2 regions of the Paraburkholderia sp. JHI2823 genome follow, and region 2 is predicted to be linked to the other one. Evidence: predicted binding sites of a transcription regulator. Region 2 holds the regulator's gene; the other holds the start of a gene.
What was found. Region 2 encodes FliA, which starts transcription of late flagellar genes. Its sites were predicted from a motif close to CTAAAGTTTNNNNNNNNNNNGCCGNTA; they were not measured.
Positions count from the first base shown of each region.

Region 1: a site for FliA is predicted at 7,908-7,934, ahead of VSR34_RS09295 (DUF4088 family protein). Genes of this name have one in related genera too.

Region 1 covers NZ_JAYMRY010000006.1:63,029-72,639, reverse strand. The annotation lists gene fumC (class II fumarate hydratase) at 1-394, opposite strand, end outside; gene VSR34_RS09315 (phospholipase D family protein) at 687-2,288, opposite strand; gene VSR34_RS09310 (MATE family efflux transporter) at 2,680-4,089, opposite strand; gene VSR34_RS09305 (RNA-binding S4 domain-containing protein) at 4,259-4,480, opposite strand; gene VSR34_RS09300 (ATP-dependent helicase) at 4,808-6,943, shown strand; gene VSR34_RS09295 (DUF4088 family protein) at 7,061-7,822, opposite strand; gene VSR34_RS09290 (AzlD domain-containing protein) at 7,963-8,286, opposite strand; gene VSR34_RS09285 (AzlC family ABC transporter permease) at 8,283-9,002, opposite strand; gene VSR34_RS09280 (AraC family transcriptional regulator) at 9,214-9,611, opposite strand, start outside.
Region 2 covers NZ_JAYMRY010000030.1:89,933-99,543, reverse strand. The annotation lists gene flhF (flagellar biosynthesis protein FlhF) at 45-2,126, shown strand; partial or broken gene VSR34_RS26955 (MinD/ParA family protein) at 2,119-2,901, shown strand; gene VSR34_RS26950 (RNA polymerase sigma factor FliA) at 3,326-4,057, shown strand; gene VSR34_RS26945 (flagellar protein FlgN) at 4,223-4,666, opposite strand; gene flgM (flagellar biosynthesis anti-sigma factor FlgM) at 4,716-5,078, opposite strand; gene flgA (flagellar basal body P-ring formation chaperone FlgA) at 5,272-6,669, opposite strand; gene VSR34_RS26930 (flagellar basal body protein) at 6,916-7,437, shown strand; gene flgC (flagellar basal body rod protein FlgC) at 7,548-7,973, shown strand; gene VSR34_RS26920 (flagellar hook assembly protein FlgD) at 8,173-8,829, shown strand; gene flgE (flagellar hook protein FlgE) at 8,856-9,611, shown strand, end outside.

The sequences.
Region 1 (9,611 bases), on a different contig from region 2:
CGCGGTTGACGTCGTCGTTCGGATGCACCTTGCGCGCCTCGCCGCGCTCGCCGCCCAGAATCTCGCTCGCGCGGTTGGCGATCACCTCGTTGAGGTTCATGTTGGTCTGCGTGCCGGAGCCCGTTTGCCACACGGCGAGCGGGAATTCGCCGGGATGCTTGCCCGCGATGATCTCGTCAGCGGCCTGCACGATCGCGCGCGCTTTGGTCTCGTCGAGCACGCCTAGCGAGAGGTTCACCTCGGCTGCGGCGCGCTTGATGGTGGCGAGCGCGGTGATGAGTTCCGGCGACTGCTTTTCGGTGGAGATGCGGAAGTTCTGCAGCGATCGCTGCGTTTGCGCGCCCCAAAGCTGCTGGGCGGGCACGGCGATTTCGCCGAACGTGTCGCGTTCCATGCGGACGTTTTCGTTGCTTGCGGTCATTTGATGCTCCGGTGATTGAGGCGGCGCGGCTTGCTCGTGCTTTCGCTGCTCTCGCACGGCATGCGAAGGCGCCGCTTTCGTGACAGGTTCGGTTGCGCGTGGTGGCCGGGCTCGCCGGCGCGGCGCCAGACGAGACGAACGCGATGAAAGTGCATGCCCGGCTGCCGCAAGGCAACAGAGCGATGAAGACGGCTTCGCGGCTCGCCCGACGGCGGACGGTACGACTCACCGACGGCTCGCGCGGCGGACAGCGCTCACGGCGCGTTCACAACTGGCTGTCGACCGGCAACAGCAAGAATAGCCCGGTTAGGACATTCCTGTAGAAACCCGCACCAGGGTCGACGTTGAAGGTGCGGAGCATGCCGTCCTCCTCGTCGGTCCAGACGAGCGGCGAATTGACGGGCGTGCCGGTGAGTTGCGCGCGCTGCGCGGGCGTCGCGAGCGTCACGCGGTAGCTCACTTCCGGCGAGGTGGCGCGCTTGAACAGGCCGGCCACGTCGTGAGCGATGGCCGCGCTTTCGATCGTGAGCGCGAGTTCGGTGTTGAGCCTCGCCGAGCGCGGATCGAGGTTGAGCGAGCCGATCACGAGGGTGCTCTCGTCGATCACATAAGCTTTTGCGTGCAGGCTCGCGCGCGAGCGCGAACCGACAACGCCTAAGGGCCGCTCGTCCGTGTGCTCGAACTGTCGCGGCCCGAACTCATAGAGTTCGACGCCGGCCCTGAGCAGCGGCACCCGGTACGGGCTGTAGCCTGCCTGGACGGCCACGGCGTCGGTGGCGGCGAGCGAGTTGGTCAGGATCGCCACGCGCACGCCGCGCGCGGTCAGCGCCCGAAGCGTCTCGACGCCCGCCTCGTGCGGCACGAAGTAGGGCGAAAAGACCAGCACGCTGCTGTGAGCCTGATGGATGCGCTCGAGCAGCGCCTTCATGGCGTCGCCGAGCTGGCCTTGCTCGGCGCCTGCGATCTTGCCGGGCGAGTCGGCCACGAACGTCCATTTCGCCCAGACGAGCCCGAGGCCGTTCTCCGCGATCTGCTGCGCGAGCGGCGTGGCGTTGAGCGGCTTGGCGTTGTACGGCTCGGCGCTCTCGCGCCAGTGCTTGCGCAGGTCGTCGCGCGCGGTGTCCAGATCGTGCGGCGCGAACTTCTGATGATTGAGCACGTTCAAGGGGTAGGAGACCGGGCTGTTCCAGTACTCGTCGAAGCTTGCCGAAACGCTTTGCGCGACCGGCCCGGCCGAGAGCACGTCGAGATCGCGGAAGTCGATCGTCGGGCTGGCGCTGAAATATTCGTCGCCGAGATTGCGGCCGCCGACGATCGCCATCTCGTTGTCCGCGATCGTCGCCTTGTTGTGCATGCGGCGCGTGAACTGGTCGACGTTCGTGAAGAAGTTGCGCGTGCGCAGGTACATCGACTCGCCCGTGCTGCCGTACGGATTGAACACGCGGATCTGGATGTTGGGATGGCTGTTGAGCGCGGCCATCAGGCGGTCGATGTCGTGGAAATTCAGGTCGTCGACGAGCATGCGCACGCGCACGCCGCGATCGGCCGCGTGAAGCGCCGAGCCGAGCAGCAGCTTGCCGGTGGTGTCTTCGTTGGCGACGTAGTACTGCATATCGAGTGTCTTCGTCGCCGCGCGCCCGAGCGCGACGCGCATTTGCAGCGAGTCGGTCCCGGTGGCCAGCAGGCGAAAGCCGGATTGGCCGGGATGCGCGGCTTCGGGTGCGGCTAGCGCGGCACCGAGCGGTGTGGCTGCCGCTTCGGCCGCAGTCAGCGCGGCGCTCGTTTCACGCGGATAGTCGGTGGCGGGCGGCCGTGTTGCGCAGCCCGCGACGAGCGCGAGGCAAGCGAGCGCGAACCGGGCCAGCATCGGCGGCGAGGCCGAGCGTCGGGTAACGGCTTCGGACGGGGCAGGATGCACGGGCAAGCGGATCCTCCAAAGCGGCACGCCGCGTGGGGCGTTATGGTTCGCTTTCATTGCACGGCTTCACGAAGTATTTACGGGAAGCCGCTCGCGGGACTTGCGCAGGCGAACATGCTGCTACCGCAATTTTCGGGCCGAAGCGATAAGGCGCGCTGGGGACGCATGGCGGAGGCAGTTCGAGCCTGTGTTTATCGCGCACGCCGCGCCGCTTTGCCAACCGGGGCAACGCCCGGCAGGGCGGCAAGCGGCAAGAACTCGCGCTTGCCGGGCATCGCGCCGAGGCCTGGCTCTGCGTGCGCACTATCGAACCGGCAGGGCGCGCCGCCGAGCGGACGCTTCACTCCACGCGGTTCGCATTGGCGGCGGGGGCCAGCACGTGCTGGCTCATGCGATGAAAGCGCCACGTCATGAGCACGGCGACGCTGGCGAGCCCCGCCGCAAGGCCCCACCAGAGTCCGAGTGCACCGAGATCGAAGCGGAACGCGAGTGCGTAACCGAGCGGAAAGCCGATGCCCCAGTAGCCGAGCGTGGCCGCGAGCATGGGCACGCGCGTGTCCTTCAGACCGCGCAGGCAGCCCGAGCCCACGGTTTGCGCGCCGTCGACGATCTGGAAGATGGCCGCGACGCCGAGCAGCGTGGCGGCGAGCCCGACCGTGTGGGCGTTGGCCGGATCGTCGAGATGCAGGTAGAGCCCGACGATCCAGTGCGGCGCGAGCACCATCACGAGCGCCGAGAGCGACATGAAACCCACGCCTAGCCCCAGCGCGACGAAACCCGCATGGCGTGCGGCGCGCGGCGCGCCCGCGCCGGCCCAGTAACCCACGCGCACGTTGGCCGCCTGACCGATCGCGAGCGGCACCATGAAGGTGACGGAGGCGACGTTAAGCGCGATCTGGTGCGCGGCGAGCGGCGTCTCTCCGAGCAGGCCGGCGAGCAGGCCGGTGGCGAGAAAGAGCGTCGCCTCCACGGCGTAGGTGATCGCGACCGGCCAGCCGATCGTGAATAGCTCGCCCATCAGCGGCGCCGTGGGCCGGCGCGCAATGACGAAATGCTGGTGCGACGGCCGCAGGTGCAGCAGCGCCATCAGCACGAAGGCGGTGAGCCACACCGTGATCGTCGTCGCGACCGCCGAGCCGAGAAAGCCGAGGCGCGGCAGGCTCCACATGCCGTGGATCAGCCCGTAGTTGAGAAAGCCGTTGATGAACACGCACGCAACCGACACCCAGAGAAGCCGTCGCGCCGCGCCGATGGCGGGCAGGAACGAGCGCATGAGCCCCACGCCGATCAGGCTCGCGGGCGCGCCCCAGCGCAGCACGGCCGTGTATTCGCCGATGTGGTGGGCGAGCAGCGTCGGCTCGCCGAGCGCGCGCAGGATCGGCTCGGCAAACGAGAGCAGCGCGAAGGCCGGCAGCGAGAGCAGCAGGGAAAGCGCGAAGCCGGTCCAGTAGATGTGCGGCACCTGGCTTTCGTTGTCGGCGCCGCGCGCCTGCGCGACGCTCACGCTCACCGAGGTCAGCACGCCTTGCAGCACCGTCACCACGACGAAGAACAGATTGGCGCCGAGGCCGCCCGCGGCGAGCGCGTCGGCGCCGAGCGAGCCGAGCAGCACCGTGTCGGTGACGCTCATCGCCATTTGCGAGAGCTGGGCGATCGCGAGGGGCGCGGCGAGGCGGGCGGTGTCGGCGGCGTGGCGGCGCAGCGTGGGGGGCGCGGAAACGGCGCGTCGGGAGAGCGTGGCTCGAGTCATGAAAAGCAAGCGGCGCGAATGGGTCGCGCCGCACGGCCTGGTTTGTCTGTCGAAAGTGAAAGCTTATTGCTAGACAGCGGCCTTGTCGATCCGAATGCTCAAATATGGTGCATAGCTGGCGTCTGGGCGCAAGTCCGGTCGAGGCTCCCGCGGTGCCTCTGTAGGTGCCTCACTCAGCCGCCTTGATGGCGATGCGAGTATCGCCCAGCAGCACGGCCTGGCCCGCGCGGATCTTGCACGTCTTGCGCAGCTCGACTTCGCCGTCGACCTTCACGGCGCCCGAGGCGACGATCTGCTTGGCCGAGCCGCCGCTATCGGCGAGACCTGTGATCTTCAGGAGGTTGTGCAGTTCGACGTAGTCGCCGGTCAGGGTGAAATCGATGTTGGGCATGGCGGTCTGGAAATTCGGGCGCGCGGCAAGCGCGCGAAGCGGTGAGCATCATAAGCGATGGCGAGCCCCCGCGATACGAGGCTGGAGTGGCGGCGTCGACCGCGGGCGCTGGGCTCTGCGGGTAGCCTGGCGCGGCGGCGTCGGGGGCAGCAGGCGCTGCCGCGCTGTCCCTAAATCCCGCCAGATCGCTGCAGAATCAGGCGCTTGCCGATCCGAGGTGTATGGATATACAGTATGCGTCGCTCCCCTTCGATTCGCCACGTTCATCTCCCTGCGTCCGCCGTGTCCACTGTTTCCGTTGCCGATCCCTCCTCAGTCTCCGTCGCCCTGGACGATGTTGTCCAATCGGGCGCCGATGCGGCCAACGCCGTTTCCGCATGGCTCGCAAAGCTCAACGAAGCGCAGCGCGAGGCCGTCGAGCACGGCGGCGAAGCGGGCTATGCGCCGGGCTCGGCGTTGCCGGGGCCGCTGCTCGTGATCGCGGGCGCGGGCTCGGGCAAGACGAATACGCTGGCTCACCGCGTCGCGCATCTGATCGTCAACGGGGCCGACCCGCACCGCATCCTGCTCCTCACGTTCTCGCGCCGCGCCGCGCAGGAGATGACGCGGCGCGTGGCGCGCATTGCCGCCGGTGCGCCGGGCGCGGCCGCCGCGCTCGCGCAGGGCCTCACCTGGGCAGGCACGTTTCACGGCGTGGGAGCGCGCCTGTTGCGCGAATACGCGGATCACATCGGCCTCTCGCCGGCGTTCACGATCAACGATCGCGAGGATTCCGCCGATCTCATGAACCTCGTGCGCCACGAGCTGGGTTTCTCGGCGAAGGAAAAGCGCTTTCCGTCGAAATCGACGTGTCTTGCGATCTACTCGCGCGCGGTCAACACGGGCGACTCGCTCGCCAACGTGCTCAATCGCTCGTTTTCGTGGTGCCTCGAATGGGAGCCGCAGCTGCGCGCGCTGTTCGCCGCCTACGTGGGCGCCAAGCAGAAGCAGAATGTCCTCGACTACGACGACTTGCTGCTCTACTGGGCGCACATGGCCGCCGAGCCGGCCATCGCCGCCGATCTGGCCGGCCGCTTCGACCATATCCTCGTCGACGAATACCAGGACACCAATCGCCTGCAGGCCTCGATTCTCCTTGCGCTCAAGCCCGATGGCCGGGGCCTCACCGTGGTCGGCGACGATGCTCAGGCGATCTACTCGTTTCGCGGCGCGACCGTGCGCAACATCCTCGACTTCCCGGCACAGTTCGATCCGCCCGCGCGCCAGGTCACGCTAGAGCGCAACTATCGCTCGACGGAGCCGATCCTCGCGGCCTCGAACGCCGTGATCGATGCCGCCGCCGAGCGCTTCACGAAGAACCTGTGGACCGACCGCGCCTCGCAGCAGCGCCCGCGCCTCGTCACGGTCGCCGACGAGGCCACCCAGGCGCGCTACGTCGTCGAGCAGATTCTCGAAGCGCGCGAGGCGGGGATGAAGCTCAAGCAGCAGGCGGTGCTGTTTCGCGCCGCGCATCACAGCGCGACGCTGGAAATCGAGCTCGCGCGGCGCAACATTCCGTTCGTGAAGTTCGGCGGGCTGCGCTTTCTCGATGCCGCCCATGTGAAGGACGTGCTGGCGGTGTTGCGCTGGGCCGAGAATCCGCTCGACCGCGTGGCGGGCTTTCGCGTGACACAGTTGCTGCCCGGCGTCGGGCCCGCCAACGCGGCGCGCCTGCTCGACCAGGTGGCCGCCTGCACGGGCGCATATCGCGCCGCCGAGGCGCTCGCCGCCTTCGCGCCGCCCCCGCGCGCGGCCGAGGACTGGCCCGCGTTCGCCGCGCTGATCGACAGCCTTTGCATGCGCTCGACGCCGTGGCCCGCCGAGTTCGAGCGCGTGCGGCGCTGGTACGAGCCGCATCTGGAGCGCAATCACGAAGACGCCCAGGTGCGCCACGCCGATCTGCTGCAGATGGAGAGCATTGCGAGCACTTATGCCTCGCGCGAGCGCTTTCTCACCGAACTCACGCTCGATCCGCCCGACGCCACGAGCGCCGAATCCGCCGACCCGTTGCTCGACGAGGACTATCTGATCCTCTCGACGATCCACTCCGCGAAAGGGCAGGAGTGGCGCAACGTGTTCGTGCTCAACGGCGTGGACGGCTGCATTCCGTCGGATCTCGGCGCGGGCAGCGACGAGGAGCTGGAAGAGGAGCGGCGTCTGCTCTATGTCGCAATGACACGCGCGAAGGAGGATTTGCACATCGTCGTGCCGCAGCGTTTCTATGTGCACAACCAGGTGGCGTCGGGCGACCGGCACGTGTGGGCGTCGCGCACGCGCTTCATCGCCACGCCCATGCTGCCGCTGTTCGAATCGCGCGCGTGGCCGCCCGCGCCCGTGGCGAGCGCGCCGAGCGCGGCGGGACTTGCCGCCGCCGCACAGGCGAAGGTCGAGATCGCCGCGAAGCTCAGGAAGATGTGGGACTAGCGGGGGCCCGCCGAAGCGGGCACGAGAGGCGGCGCGCCGCGCGGGGGCACGCCGTGCTGGACGTTCAGCGGGGCGCCGGAGTGAGCGCCCGCCTTTTTCTCGCGGGCGCGCCGGCGCTCAGCGCGACTGCTCGCGCGCGGTGCTGCGCGGCGGCGGCGTGAAGAAGTTGCGCAGCCAGGCGGCAAGACGCGTGAACACGTCGTCGGGTTCGTCGACGAAGATCTCGGGCTTGAGCAGCCGCAAATACTCCATGATCTGCTGCGCTTCCTGTTTCTGGAACGCGCCATGCGTGATGCCGAGCCGCAACAGCCCGCGCAGTTCGCCCAGACGCTCGCGCGCCGCGCTGCCGCTCGCCTGCTCGCAGCCGATCTTCGCTTCGTACACACGCTGGCGCAGCGATTCCGCAAGCCGCCACGCAGGTGTCTGCATCGATTCCTCGAGCGCCTGGATGTCCTGCACGCTCGACTTGATCTGCGCCGCGAGCGGATCGATCAGCGAGTCCTCGCCCTGGGCTTCCGTCACGATGGCCGCCGCCCAGTCGCGGCACTGCTTCGATAGCTCGTCGGGCGTCCACTCGGGGCGCGAGGCGAAGCCGAAGCCGAATTCGCCGGCCTGACGCAGCAGGATCGAGACGACCTCGGGAAACTCCTTGTCGAGCGTGCGCTTCGCCCATGCGTACTGGCCGCCCTGCAGAAGCCGCTGCACCGCGTGCTCCGTGAGCGGCGTCATGTTGTCGAGCAGCTTCGCGCGCAGGTAATCCTCGAATTCCGGCGTGGCGAACTGCGGGTCGAGCTTGAGCGAGACGCGCAGGAACGCGTCGAAGTCCTTGCGCAGCGACGCAAGCGTTTCGTCCTTCAGTTTGAGGGTGATCTGCCCCATGTGGTTGCCCCGGTGTAATCCTTATCCCTACTCGCGCGCTCTCGCCGTTCGAGCACGGGCCTGCCACAGCGGGCCTCGACGGGTTTATCGGCGGGGCGGGGTAAAACTTGAGCGCAAGGGCCGAGTGGGGCAGCGAGGCGCTAGCGCAGGACGACGCCTTGCCAGAGGAAAAACACGCCGAGCCCGACCGCGATCGTGAGGAGCGGGCGCTTCGTGAGCGCGCTCACGACGATCGCCGCGAGCGCGCCGACGAGCTGCGGGTTGTGCCACGTCAGCTCGGCGCCGTGACCATGAGGCGAGACGGCCATCGGCACGATGATGGCCGTGAGCACGGTGACCGGCACGAAGCCGAGCGCGGTGCGCACGAGCGGCGGGAAGACGAGCCGCTCGCCGAGCACGAATACGGCGGTGCGCACGAGCCACGTGATCAGGGCCATGCCGAGGATCAGGACGACGTAGTTCATTGCCTGGCTCCTGCGGTGCGCCGAACGGTGGGTGGTTTGCGGGAGCTTTCAGCGGACTCGCGGGCGCCGCGCGGCGAGCCGGGGCGCGAGAGGACGACACCGACGACCACGCCCGCGAGCACCGCGCCGAGCAGCCCGAGCTTGTACGGCCAGTCCTGCCAGAAGAAGGCGAGCGCGCCCGCCGTCGCCGCGGCGGCGAGATAGCGCAGGGCGACGAGCTGCGGCACGACGATGGCGATGAAGGTCGCCACCATCGCGAAATCGAGCCCGAGAGACTGGAGGCCCGGGAACGCCGCGCCGAACAGCAGGCCGGCCGCGGTCCAGAGCTGCCAGTTCAGGTACATCGAAATGCCCGAGCCGAGGAAATGCCACGGCGAGACATCGTTGCCGGGCGGGTGGCGGCGAAAATGCGCCCACGCGACGGCGAAGACCTCGTCGGTGAGCACGCCGCCGAGCACGAGGCGCCAGCGCAGCGGGAGGTGCGCGACGTAAGGCGCGAGCGTGGCGCTGTACAGCACGTGCCGCAGGTTCACGATGAACGTGGTGGCGAGAATCACGGCGAAGTTCGCGTGCGAGGCGATGAGCCCGAGCGCGATGAACTGCGCGGAGCCGGCGAACACGGCGAGCGACATGAACTGGCCGTGCCAGGGCGAAAGCGGGCCCGAGGTGACGAGCGTGCCGAAAATCACGCCGAAGGGCGCGGCGCCGATCATCATGGGAATCGTGTCGCGCGCGCCGGCGACGAATTCCGCGGCTCGCTTCGGATGCGGCCTGGGCCGCGCGTTGGATTGCGTGGTCAAACTGTCCTCCTGATGCAAGGGGACAGGATAGCGGGCGCCCGTGCGCGTGGCTTGTACGTTCTTGCGGCTGCGCGCCAGCGGCGTGCGCGAGACGGCGTGCGCGAGCGGCGTGCGCGAGCGGCGTGCGTCAGGACGACTGCCAGCGCCCCGGCGGCACGCCGAACATGCGGCGAAAGTGTCGCGTGAAATGACTCTGGTCGGTGAAGCCGCTTGCCACGGCGACGTCGGCGACCGTGGCGCCTTCTCGCAGCGGCCCCAATGCGCGTTGCAGACGCAACTGTGTGCGCCACGCGTGCGGCGGCAGCCCGGTCGCCTGCGTGAAAAGCCGTGTGGCGTGAAACGGCGAGAGGCCGACCGCCAGTGCGAGATCGGCCACGCGCAGCGGCGTGGCGAGATCGGCGGCGAGCAGTGCCTTCATCGTCTCGATGCGCGGGTCGTCGGGGCCGTGGCTGAGCGCCGCCTCGCGCGTGCGGCCGTAGCGTGACAGGAGCGTGGAGAGGGCATCGAGCAGGGCGCCTTCCACGG
Region 2 (9,611 bases):
CGACCGGCGGCGGCATAGGCCGCCCACCTCATCGGGGGCTCAGCTTGAACATTCGCAAATTCATCGGTGGCACCAGCCGCGACGCGTTTCGGCTCGTACGCGAAGCGCTGGGTGCGGACGCCGTCGTTCTGTCGAACCGCACGCTCGACGACGGCAGCGTCGAGATCGTCGCGCTCGCGGATCGCGACCTCGCGGCGATCGCGCCGGCCGATGGCGCTGCGGTGCAAGGCCAGGGCGGCTCGGGCGCCCCGTTCGCGCAGGCGTCCGCCGCGATGACGCAAATGGCTCGCACGCCTCGCGCTGCGCCCGGCTCGGCGCCCGCAGCGCTTGCGGCACCCGCTGCGCTCGCCGGCGCCGGTTCGAACCCCTACGCCAGCGGCATGCCGGACGTGTTCTCGTCGGTGTTCGGCGCGAGCCCGCAAGTGGGCGCCGAAGACGACGACACGCTCGCCGACGACGCCAACGCACAAGGCGACCACGCCAACGACGCCGCGGTCTCGCTCGGCCAGGATGCCCAGGCCGGTTCCGCGCTTTCGTCCGGCTCCGCCGGCTCGCGCGCCGGGGCGGCCCCGCAGGCGGCGCAATCGCCGCTGCCGCAGACGCAGGCGGGCATGCCGAATCAGCACACGCCGCTGCAAAAGGCGCTGCAGGCCGCGACCGAGCAGCTCGCCAAGCCGGCCTTCGCGCCGCTCGCGAACCCGGTGGCCAACCCCGCCGCCTCCGCTGGGCCGGCCTTCGCGCGCGAAGCCGCGTCGCGGCTCGAAGAGGCCGCTTCCCAGTACACGAGCGACGCCCCGCGCACGATGGCCGAATCCAATCCCTGGCTGATCGACCACGCTCGCCGCATTGCGAATCAGCAGAACGGTGTGCGCGACCCGGGCATGACGCCCGCGTCAGCGGCCGCGAGGGGCCTCGGCAATATCGCCGATCCTGTGTTGCCGCCCGACGTCGACGCGACCACGCCCGACTGGGCGCTCGAAGCTGCGCATGTCGCCGCGCGCCGCGCCGCGCAGCGCCTGGGCCACAGCCCGGACGCCGCCGGCCCGGCGCCCACGCCCGGCAACCGCACGACGCAGGGCGCGGCCGAAGGCGGCGCGAATGTGGCGCAAAACGTGAGCGAAGCGATCCGCGCGCGCATCGAGCAGGTCGTCAACGAAACCGTGATGAACGAGCTCGCCTCGATGCGCGGCATGATGGAAGAGCAGTTCGCCGGTCTGATGTGGGGCGAGCGCCAGCGTCGCAACCCCGTGCAGGGCGCACTCACCAAGCAGCTTTTCGCCGCCGGCTTCTCCGCGCAGCTCGTGAAGATGGTGATCGACCGCCTGCCCGAGGTGGAGAGCGAAGAGGCCGGCATGGAGTGGCTCCAGTCGGTGCTCGAATCGAACCTGCCCGTGCTCGAAAACGAAGAAGCGCTCATGGAGCGCGGCGGCGTGTTCGCGCTGATGGGCCCGACGGGCGTCGGCAAGACCACGACCACTGCGAAGCTCGCCGCGCGCTGCGTGATGCGCTTCGGCGCGAGCAAGGTCGCGCTGCTCACCACCGACAGCTACCGTATCGGCGGCCACGAGCAGCTGCGCATCTTCGGCAAGATCCTCGGCGTTTCGGTGCACGCCGTGCGCGACGGCGCGGACCTCCAGCTCGCGCTCACCGAACTCAAGAACAAGCACATCGTGCTGATCGACACGATCGGCATGAGCCAGCGCGACCGCGCCGTGGCCGACCAGATCGCCATGCTGTGCGGCGCGGGGCGCCCCGTGCAGCGTCTCTTGCTGCTCTCGGCCACGAACCACGGCGACACGCTCAACGAAGTCGTGCAGGCCTACCAGAGCGGCCCGGAAAACGCGCCGCTCACGGGCTGCATTCTCACCAAGCTCGACGAGGCGACCAACCTCGGCAGCGCGCTCGACACCGTGCTGCGCTACAAGCTGCCCGTGCATTACGTCTCGACGGGCCAGAAAGTGCCCGAAAACCTTTACGTGGCGACGCGGCGTTTCCTGATTCGCAGCGCCTTTTGCATTCCGCGCGACCGCTCGCCGTTCGTGCCGCACGAGGACGACATCCCGGCGCTCCTCTCTGCGTTGTCGATTCGTTCGGGCTCGCAGGCTCCCGAGGTACGGTTTGGATAAGTTTGTGATCGATCAGGCCGAAGGGCTGCGACGTCTGCTGGCGCGCGAAGGCTCGCGCGTGGTCGCGGTGACGGGCGGCTCGGGCTCGCCCGGGCGCACGACCGCCGTGGTCAATCTCGCGGCGGCGCTCACCGCGCAGGGCAAGGATGTGCTCGTGATCGACGAGTGCCTCGGGCCGCGCTCGGTGTGCTCGCTCTTGGGCGGCGTGCGCGGCGCGGGCAATTTCGCCGCGGTGATGCGCGGCGAGCTCACGCTCGAAGAGGCCGTCGGCCGTCACGCGCTCGGCTTCGGCGTGCTCGCTGCATCGCGTGACAACCGCGCCCAGTACACGAGCGCTCAGCTGCGCAAGGTGATTTCCGGACCCGCCGACATCGTGCTGATCGACGCGCAGCTCGACGCCGAAGGCGCCCTCTCGCCGCTCGCGATGCACGCGCACGACGTGCTGATCGTGATGCGCATCGGCGCGCAGGCGATCACCGACGCCTACGCGTGCATGAAACGGCTGCACTTCGCGCATGCGATCGCGCAGTTCCGCGTGCTCGCGACCCACGTGGCGAACGCGAGCGACGCGCACGCCGCGATCGAGAATCTCGCGGGCGTGGCGGGGCGCTACCTGAGCGTGTCGCTCGAGAGCGCCGGCTGCGTCGCCGCCGATCAGCACATGGCGCAGGCGCTCAAGCTCGCGCGCTGCATCGTCGATGCGTTTCCTTCGACGGCCGCTGCGCGCGACTTCCGGCACGTGGCTTCCGAGCTGCCGCACTGGCCGATGCGACCTGCCGTGTCGGCATGTTCGCCGGCTACGGCGCGCGCCAACGCCGCGTTCGCGAGCGCGGACGCGCGTCGCTGGTACGACCGCGAAACGGTGGGCGAAGCGGTGGGCGAAACGCTCGTCGACCAGCAGGACGGAGCAAGACTGCAAGCCCTCGCGGCGCATGCGCTGCATGACGCCGGGGATCTGGACGGCGCGCCGCACGCGGCAGCCGAGGCAAACGCAGGACACACCGCACACAGCACGCTCGCCGCGAACGCCGATTCGTTCGCGGCGGCCGTGACGGGTGTGCATTCCGCACCCGACGCGACATCTGCGTCCGCGGCCCACGTGGGCTGGCGGGCCGACGCGCCCGCACAGCGGCCGTCGCCGCGGCACGTCTGACGTGCGCACGACGTTGCCGCAAGGGAGATGAGAAGTGGAGAGCACGATGTACAACGCTCAAGGAAAGATTTCGCAGGCCGACGTGCTGGCGAAATACGCGCCGCTCGTAAGACGGCTCGGCTTGCAGCTCGTGGCCAAGATGCCGGCGAGCGTGGACCTCGACGACCTGATCCAGGCGGGCATGATCGGCCTGCTCGACGCGGCGAACCGCTACAAGGAAGATCAGGGCGCGCAGTTCGAGACCTACGCGAGCCAGCGCATTCGCGGCGCGATGCTCGACGAGTTGCGCAGCAACGACTGGCTGCCGCGCAGCCTGCGCCGCACGTCGCGTGAAGTGGAGAGCGCGGTGCACAAGGTGGAGCAGCGGCTTGGCCGCTCGGCGAGCGAAACGGAGATCGCCGAGCACCTGCAGATGCCGCTCGACGAGTACCAGTCGATGCTGCAGGATCTGCACGGCAGCCAGCTCATTTACTACGAAGACTTTGACCGCTCCGCCGAAGACGAGCCGTTCCTCGACCGCTACTGCGTCGATCATTCGGACCCGCTTTCGGCGCTGCTCGACGACAGTCTGCGCGGCGCGCTCGTCGAGGCGATCGACCGGCTGCCCGAGCGCGAGAAGCTTCTCATGTCGCTCTACTACGAGCGCGGCATGAACCTGCGCGAGATCGGCGCGGTGATGGAGGTGAGCGAGTCGCGCGTGTGCCAGCTGCACAGCCAGGCGGTGGCGCGCTTGCGCACGCGGCTGCGTGAGATGTCGTGGGCGGGCACGGAGAATTGAGGCCAGTAGGGGAGGCGTGCATATCAGCGCGGGGTGCAGTGCAGTGAAAGAGCCGGTGTGCGCGAGCCACCGGCTTTTTTGTTGGCGCGTTCGACAGCAGAAACGAAAAAGCCGAAGCACGGCCGCTTCGGCTTTTTCACATCGACAAACGAACCGCGCGAGCGCCTACAGCCCGAACGCCGGCAGCCGCCCGTCGGGACCGTACAGCATTGCGCCGTTGCCCGTGTCGCCGCGCAGGATCGCGAGCGCGCGGCGGTTATGCTCCATGCGCGTGCGGATCATCATGCCGATCGTGAGGTTCCTGCGGCGCGCGCGCTCGGTCGCGCCCTTGAGCAGCGCCCACTGGCTCGCGAGACGCGTGTCGCCGTCGCAGGCCATCTCGATGCCCTTGCGTCCGCCGGGCAGACCGAGGCCGGCGAGTTGCGCGTCGCGCGCCTTTTCGAGACCCGCGAGACGCTGCGTGAGCGTCGTCTTCTGCTCGACGATCTGCGGCAGCGTGTCCATGCCGTCTGCCGACACGAGCGCCTTCTCTTCGCAGGCGAGCAGCGACGCGAACGCTTCAACGGCGGCGTGTTCGTCGATCAGTGTGGCCAACAAGGCATCTTTCATTGCGAGGCACCCGGAAAACAGTGTTTGTGCAGCGCTCGTGCGTCGAACATCAGTTGAGCGACGTCGGCTTCAGGAGGTCGCGCGCGGTCTGGATCACGCCGTCGGCGATCTTGCCGGAGTCGATCTGCAGCGTGCCGTTGCGGATCGCATCCTTGATCGACTGAACGTGGGCCATGTCGATGTCGGCGGCACCGCTCGCCGCGAGCGAACGCAGCGTCGACGAGAGAGAGGAGAGGCTCACGTTCGCGTCTCCTTGAGAGGCGCCGGAAGTGCCGGCGGCGCTCGCGCCGCTGGACGTGGCGGCATTGCCGGTGTTCGTGGCGCTCACGGCGCCGGTCGAATCGCTTTGCGAACGCGCGAGGCCATCCCGCACGGCGCGCGGCTCATTGCGGGTGGAAGTGTCAACTTTCACGATGGGCTTTCCTGATCGATTTGACCTTGATAACGGCATAGGCCCGGCCGAACTTTAGCGTGAAAGTCCCAACGTTACATGCTGTTACGTGTGCCTGCGCACACAGCGGCGTACCGCCGCGCGAGCGCCAGGCCTGGGGGCGAGGGGGCTCTTGCCGCCCGGACAGGCCGCTGAAAACCGGCCTGAACCGGCCCTAGATCTGCACCTGCACGGTGCCGGCGTCCTTGACCACGCCCGTGATGACCTGTCCCCCGCTCGTGCGTACGCGCACCTGCTGGCCGGGCTCGCCGTTATTGAGCGCGCTGCCTTCGGCGGAGATCGTGAAGTTGGTGCCCACGGCGATCACCTTGACGGTCTGTCCGATGATCACCGAGGCCGCGCTGCGCAGCATATCGGAGCGCAGCGGCAGTCCGGCGGAGATGCGCGCGAGCGCGACGGCGCCGCGCGCCTGGTTGGGATCGGTGATGATGGTTTGCGGCAGGCTCGCGAGGTCGCCCGAACGCGGCGTGAAGTCGGCGGCGGAGAGCACCTCGCCCGCGCCGATCTGCCGGGAGGCCACGTAGTACGTCACCTCGATGGCAATGCGCGCGCCTACGTAGAGCGTCCACGGCCTGGCGCCGATGCAGCGCACGCCCACCGTCATGCGGCCGAAGGTGCGCGCACCAGGCGGCATGAACGGTTCGAGCGAGGCGCAGGCCGCGAGGCCGCGCGGGAAAACCGGATTGACGGTGATGCTCACATGGCCCGGCAGGCCCGCCGACTGTTGCTGAAGATAGGCGAGCACGGCCGCGCGGACCGATTCGCCGTCCTGCTGGCCGGGCGGCGCGGCCTGGGCGTTCGCGCTTCCATTGACGTTGGCGTTGGCGTTCGCATTTGTATTGGCGTTGGCGTTCGCAACCGGCCTCGCTCCGGCGGCCGGGTTCGTTGCCGCTGCATCGACGACCACCGGGGCGACGCGGTTCGCGGCGGCCGCGACATTCACGCGCTGGAGCGCGCCCGCGTTGTACGCATTGGCGGCCGGCACGCGCATGGGTTGAGCGCTCGTCCCCGGCGCGGGAATCGTGACGATGCGCGGCGCATCGCCTTGCGACGCGCGCTCGCCAGGACCCGGGATCGTGATCATGCCATTCGCGTCGACGCCTGCGCGCGCATCTTCGGGCACGCCGCGCGTGTTCAGATCGGCGTAGCTCGACGCGCGTAGCGGCGCGGAGCCATTTGCGGCATTCGCGGACCCACTCGCTGCAGCATTCGCCGCCGCGCCGACGCCGGCGCCGGCGCTGCGCGCCGCGGGCTTCGCGGGAGCGGCGAGCAGCGCGTTCATCTGCGCGGCGTCGGCGCCGGCGCGCTCGCCGTTGCCTGCAATGAAGATCTGGCCGCCCGCGCCCTGGGGCTGGGTTTGTGCCTGCGTTTGTGCCTGTGCCTGGGTCGGTACTTGTGTCTGCGCCGCGGTTTGCGCCTGGGCGAGCGCGCCGCCAAGGGCGCACGCCATCACGCAGGTCCACGAAGCGGCCCGTGAAACAGCCCACGACAGCGCGCGCGCACGCCGTTCCAGGCCGGCGCGCGGCTCGCGGAATGAGGCTGTTTGCGGCATCGTCGTTCTCCATCGAATGCATTGACACGCCTCGCATTCTAGGCGGCGGCCCCCGCTCGCTTGCTTCGAATAGAGGGGCGCTTTACCGGCTATTCGTCCGATTGGTTCTTGCCACCCGCGCCTAATATTCCACTCCATGCGCAAAAGCCTTCGGGCTGCGCGCCTAACGTTTGCGCGGGATTTCCCGCCGATGGCGAAGCCGCCGCGCCCACGCCGAGACCCCTTTCTTCTCACGGAGAACGCCCGATGCTGGACAAACTCGATGCCGAATTCGCCTTTGGGCGCGAAGCGCTCGATGTGCGCGCCACGCGCCAGGCATTGATCTCCTCGAACATCGCGAACGCCGACACGCCCGGTTACCAGGCGCGCGACGTGGACTTCTCGGCCTCGCTCGCGGGCGCGCTCAGGCAGCAAGGCGCGGTGAGCGGCACGGCGGGGGCCTTGGCGCGCACGGCGGGCGGCAACGCCCAGCCGCTCGCGATGGCGCAGCCGGCAGGCGTGACGAGCGGCATGCAGATGGCGACCACGGAGTCGGCTCACCTCGCCGGCGACGCGAAGCTGATCCCGACGGGCGGCCCGGCCGACACCTACAAGAGCCAGCTCATGTATCGCGTGCCGGTGCAGCCTGCGCTGGACGGCAACACGGTCGATCTCGACACCGAGCGCGTGCAGTTTGCCGACAACGCGCTGCACTTCGAGTCGGGCATGACGGTGGTCTCGCAGCAGATCAAGACGATGCTGTCCGCGATCACCTCGGGCTCGAGCTGATCGAGCGAGCGCGGAGCCACGCACGAGCAACGAGCAAACAACGAGTAAGCAACGAACAAGCAGCGACCAACGCGCGTGTCCCGCGCACTTGATGTGAGGTCAATGAAACCATGCCATCCCTGATGAACATCTTCAGCGTTGCCGGCTCCGCCATGACGGCGGAATCGCAGCGCCTGAACGTGACGGCGTCCAATCTCGCCAACGCCGACAGCACGACCGGCCCCGACGGCCAGCCCTACAAGGCGAAGCAGGTCGTGTTCGCGGTGAATCCGCTCGGCGGCGCGCGCACGGCCTCGGGCCAGCAGGTGGGCGGCGTGAGGGTGACGGGCGTGGTCGACGACCCCACGCCGATGAAAGAGACCTACGATCCCGCCAATCCTTCCGCCAACGCCGACGGCTACGTGACGATGCCCAACGTCGATCCGGTGCAGGAGATGGTGAACATGATCTCGGCGTCGCGCTCGTACCAGGCCAACGTCGAAACGCTGAACACGGCGAAGCAGCTGATGCTCAAGACGCTGACGATCGGCACCTGAGCCGGCAGTCGAGTCGCCGCAAGCACTGCGCAGCAAATTCATAGAACGCAGTCAATACAGAGACCAGCGGGCGCGAAACCCTGTGCCGCCCGCCACCACACGCCACGCACGAAGCGCAATCGAGGAGAACGCGTTGAGTTCCAGCAGCACAACCATCGGTGGGACCACCACCACTGTGTCGCAGCAACTGCTCGACACCATGAACGGCACGAGCTCGGCGAGCTCGGCGGGTTCGTCGGGTTCGTCCTCGTCGACGAGCGCCAGCAACCTGCAGACCACGTTCCTGCAGCTGCTCGTCGCGCAGTTGCAGAACCAGGATCCGACCAACCCGATGGACAGCTCGCAGATGACCTCGCAGCTCGCCCAGATCAACACGGTTTCGGGGATCCAGCAGCTCAACACGTCGCTCACGTCGCTCTCCACGCAGCTGTCGGCGGGCCAGAACGCGCAGGCCGCGCTGCTGATCGGCTCGAACGTGCTCGCGGCGGGCAGCAGCGCCACGGTGTCGAGCGGCACGGCGCCGCAACTAGGCGTCACGCTGCCTTCGGCCGTTTCGGATGTGAAGCTCACGATCACCAACGCGGCAGGCCAGGTCGTCAACACGTTCGATCTCGGCGCGCAGTCGGCCGGCACCGTGCCGGTCACGTGGAACGGCAAGGACAGCGCGGGCAACACGGTTGCCGACGGCACCTACAAGGTCACCGCCACCGCGACGACCAACGGCCAGTCCGCCACGGCGACGGCGCTCGTCGCCAGCCAGGTGCAGGGCGTGGTCCAGCAGTCGGACGGCAGCGCGGGCCTGAAGCTCGCCAACGGCAAGACGGTCGCGCTTTCGAGCGTCGCCGCCATTCTCTGAACACGATAAACGCGGAGTAGACACACATGGGCTACCAGCAAGGATTGAGCGGCCTCCACGCGTCGGCGAACGACCTCGACGTGATCGGCAACAACATCGCGAACGCGAACACGACCGGCTTCAAGCAGAGCACGGCGCAGTTCGCCGACGTCTACGCGAACACCATCGCGACTTCCGTGGGCAACCAGATCGGCCTCGGCGCCGCGCTCTCGACCGTGCAGCAGGATTTCGCGCAAGGCACGATCAACACGACGGGCCAGGCGCTCAATGTGGCGATCAACGGCAACGGCTTCTTCCAGATGTCGAACAACGGCACGATCACGTACTCGCGCAACGGCGTGTTCCAGCTCAACAAGAACGGCTTTATCACCGATGCGGCGGGCCACGACCTGATGGGCTACGCCGCGAATTCCACCGGCGTGGTCAATACGGCGCAGACCGTGCCGCTCCAGGTGCCGACCACCAACATCGCGCCGCTCGCGACGAAGAACATCACCGCGCAGCTGAACCTGAACGCCCAGGCGACGACGCCGACCACCACGCCGTTCAGCGCGACGGATTCGACGAGCTACACGTATTCGACGTCGATCACGACCTACGACACGCTAGGCGGCACGCAGCAGGTCAACATGTACTTCGTCAAGGACGCGACGAGCGGCCAGTGGGACGTGTACGCGGGCCAGAGCGGTGCGGTTTCGCAGCTCGGCACGGCGCAGTTCAGCAGCGCCGGCGCGCTCCAGAGCATCGTGGCCACGGCCCCGGCGACGACCAACGGGACCACG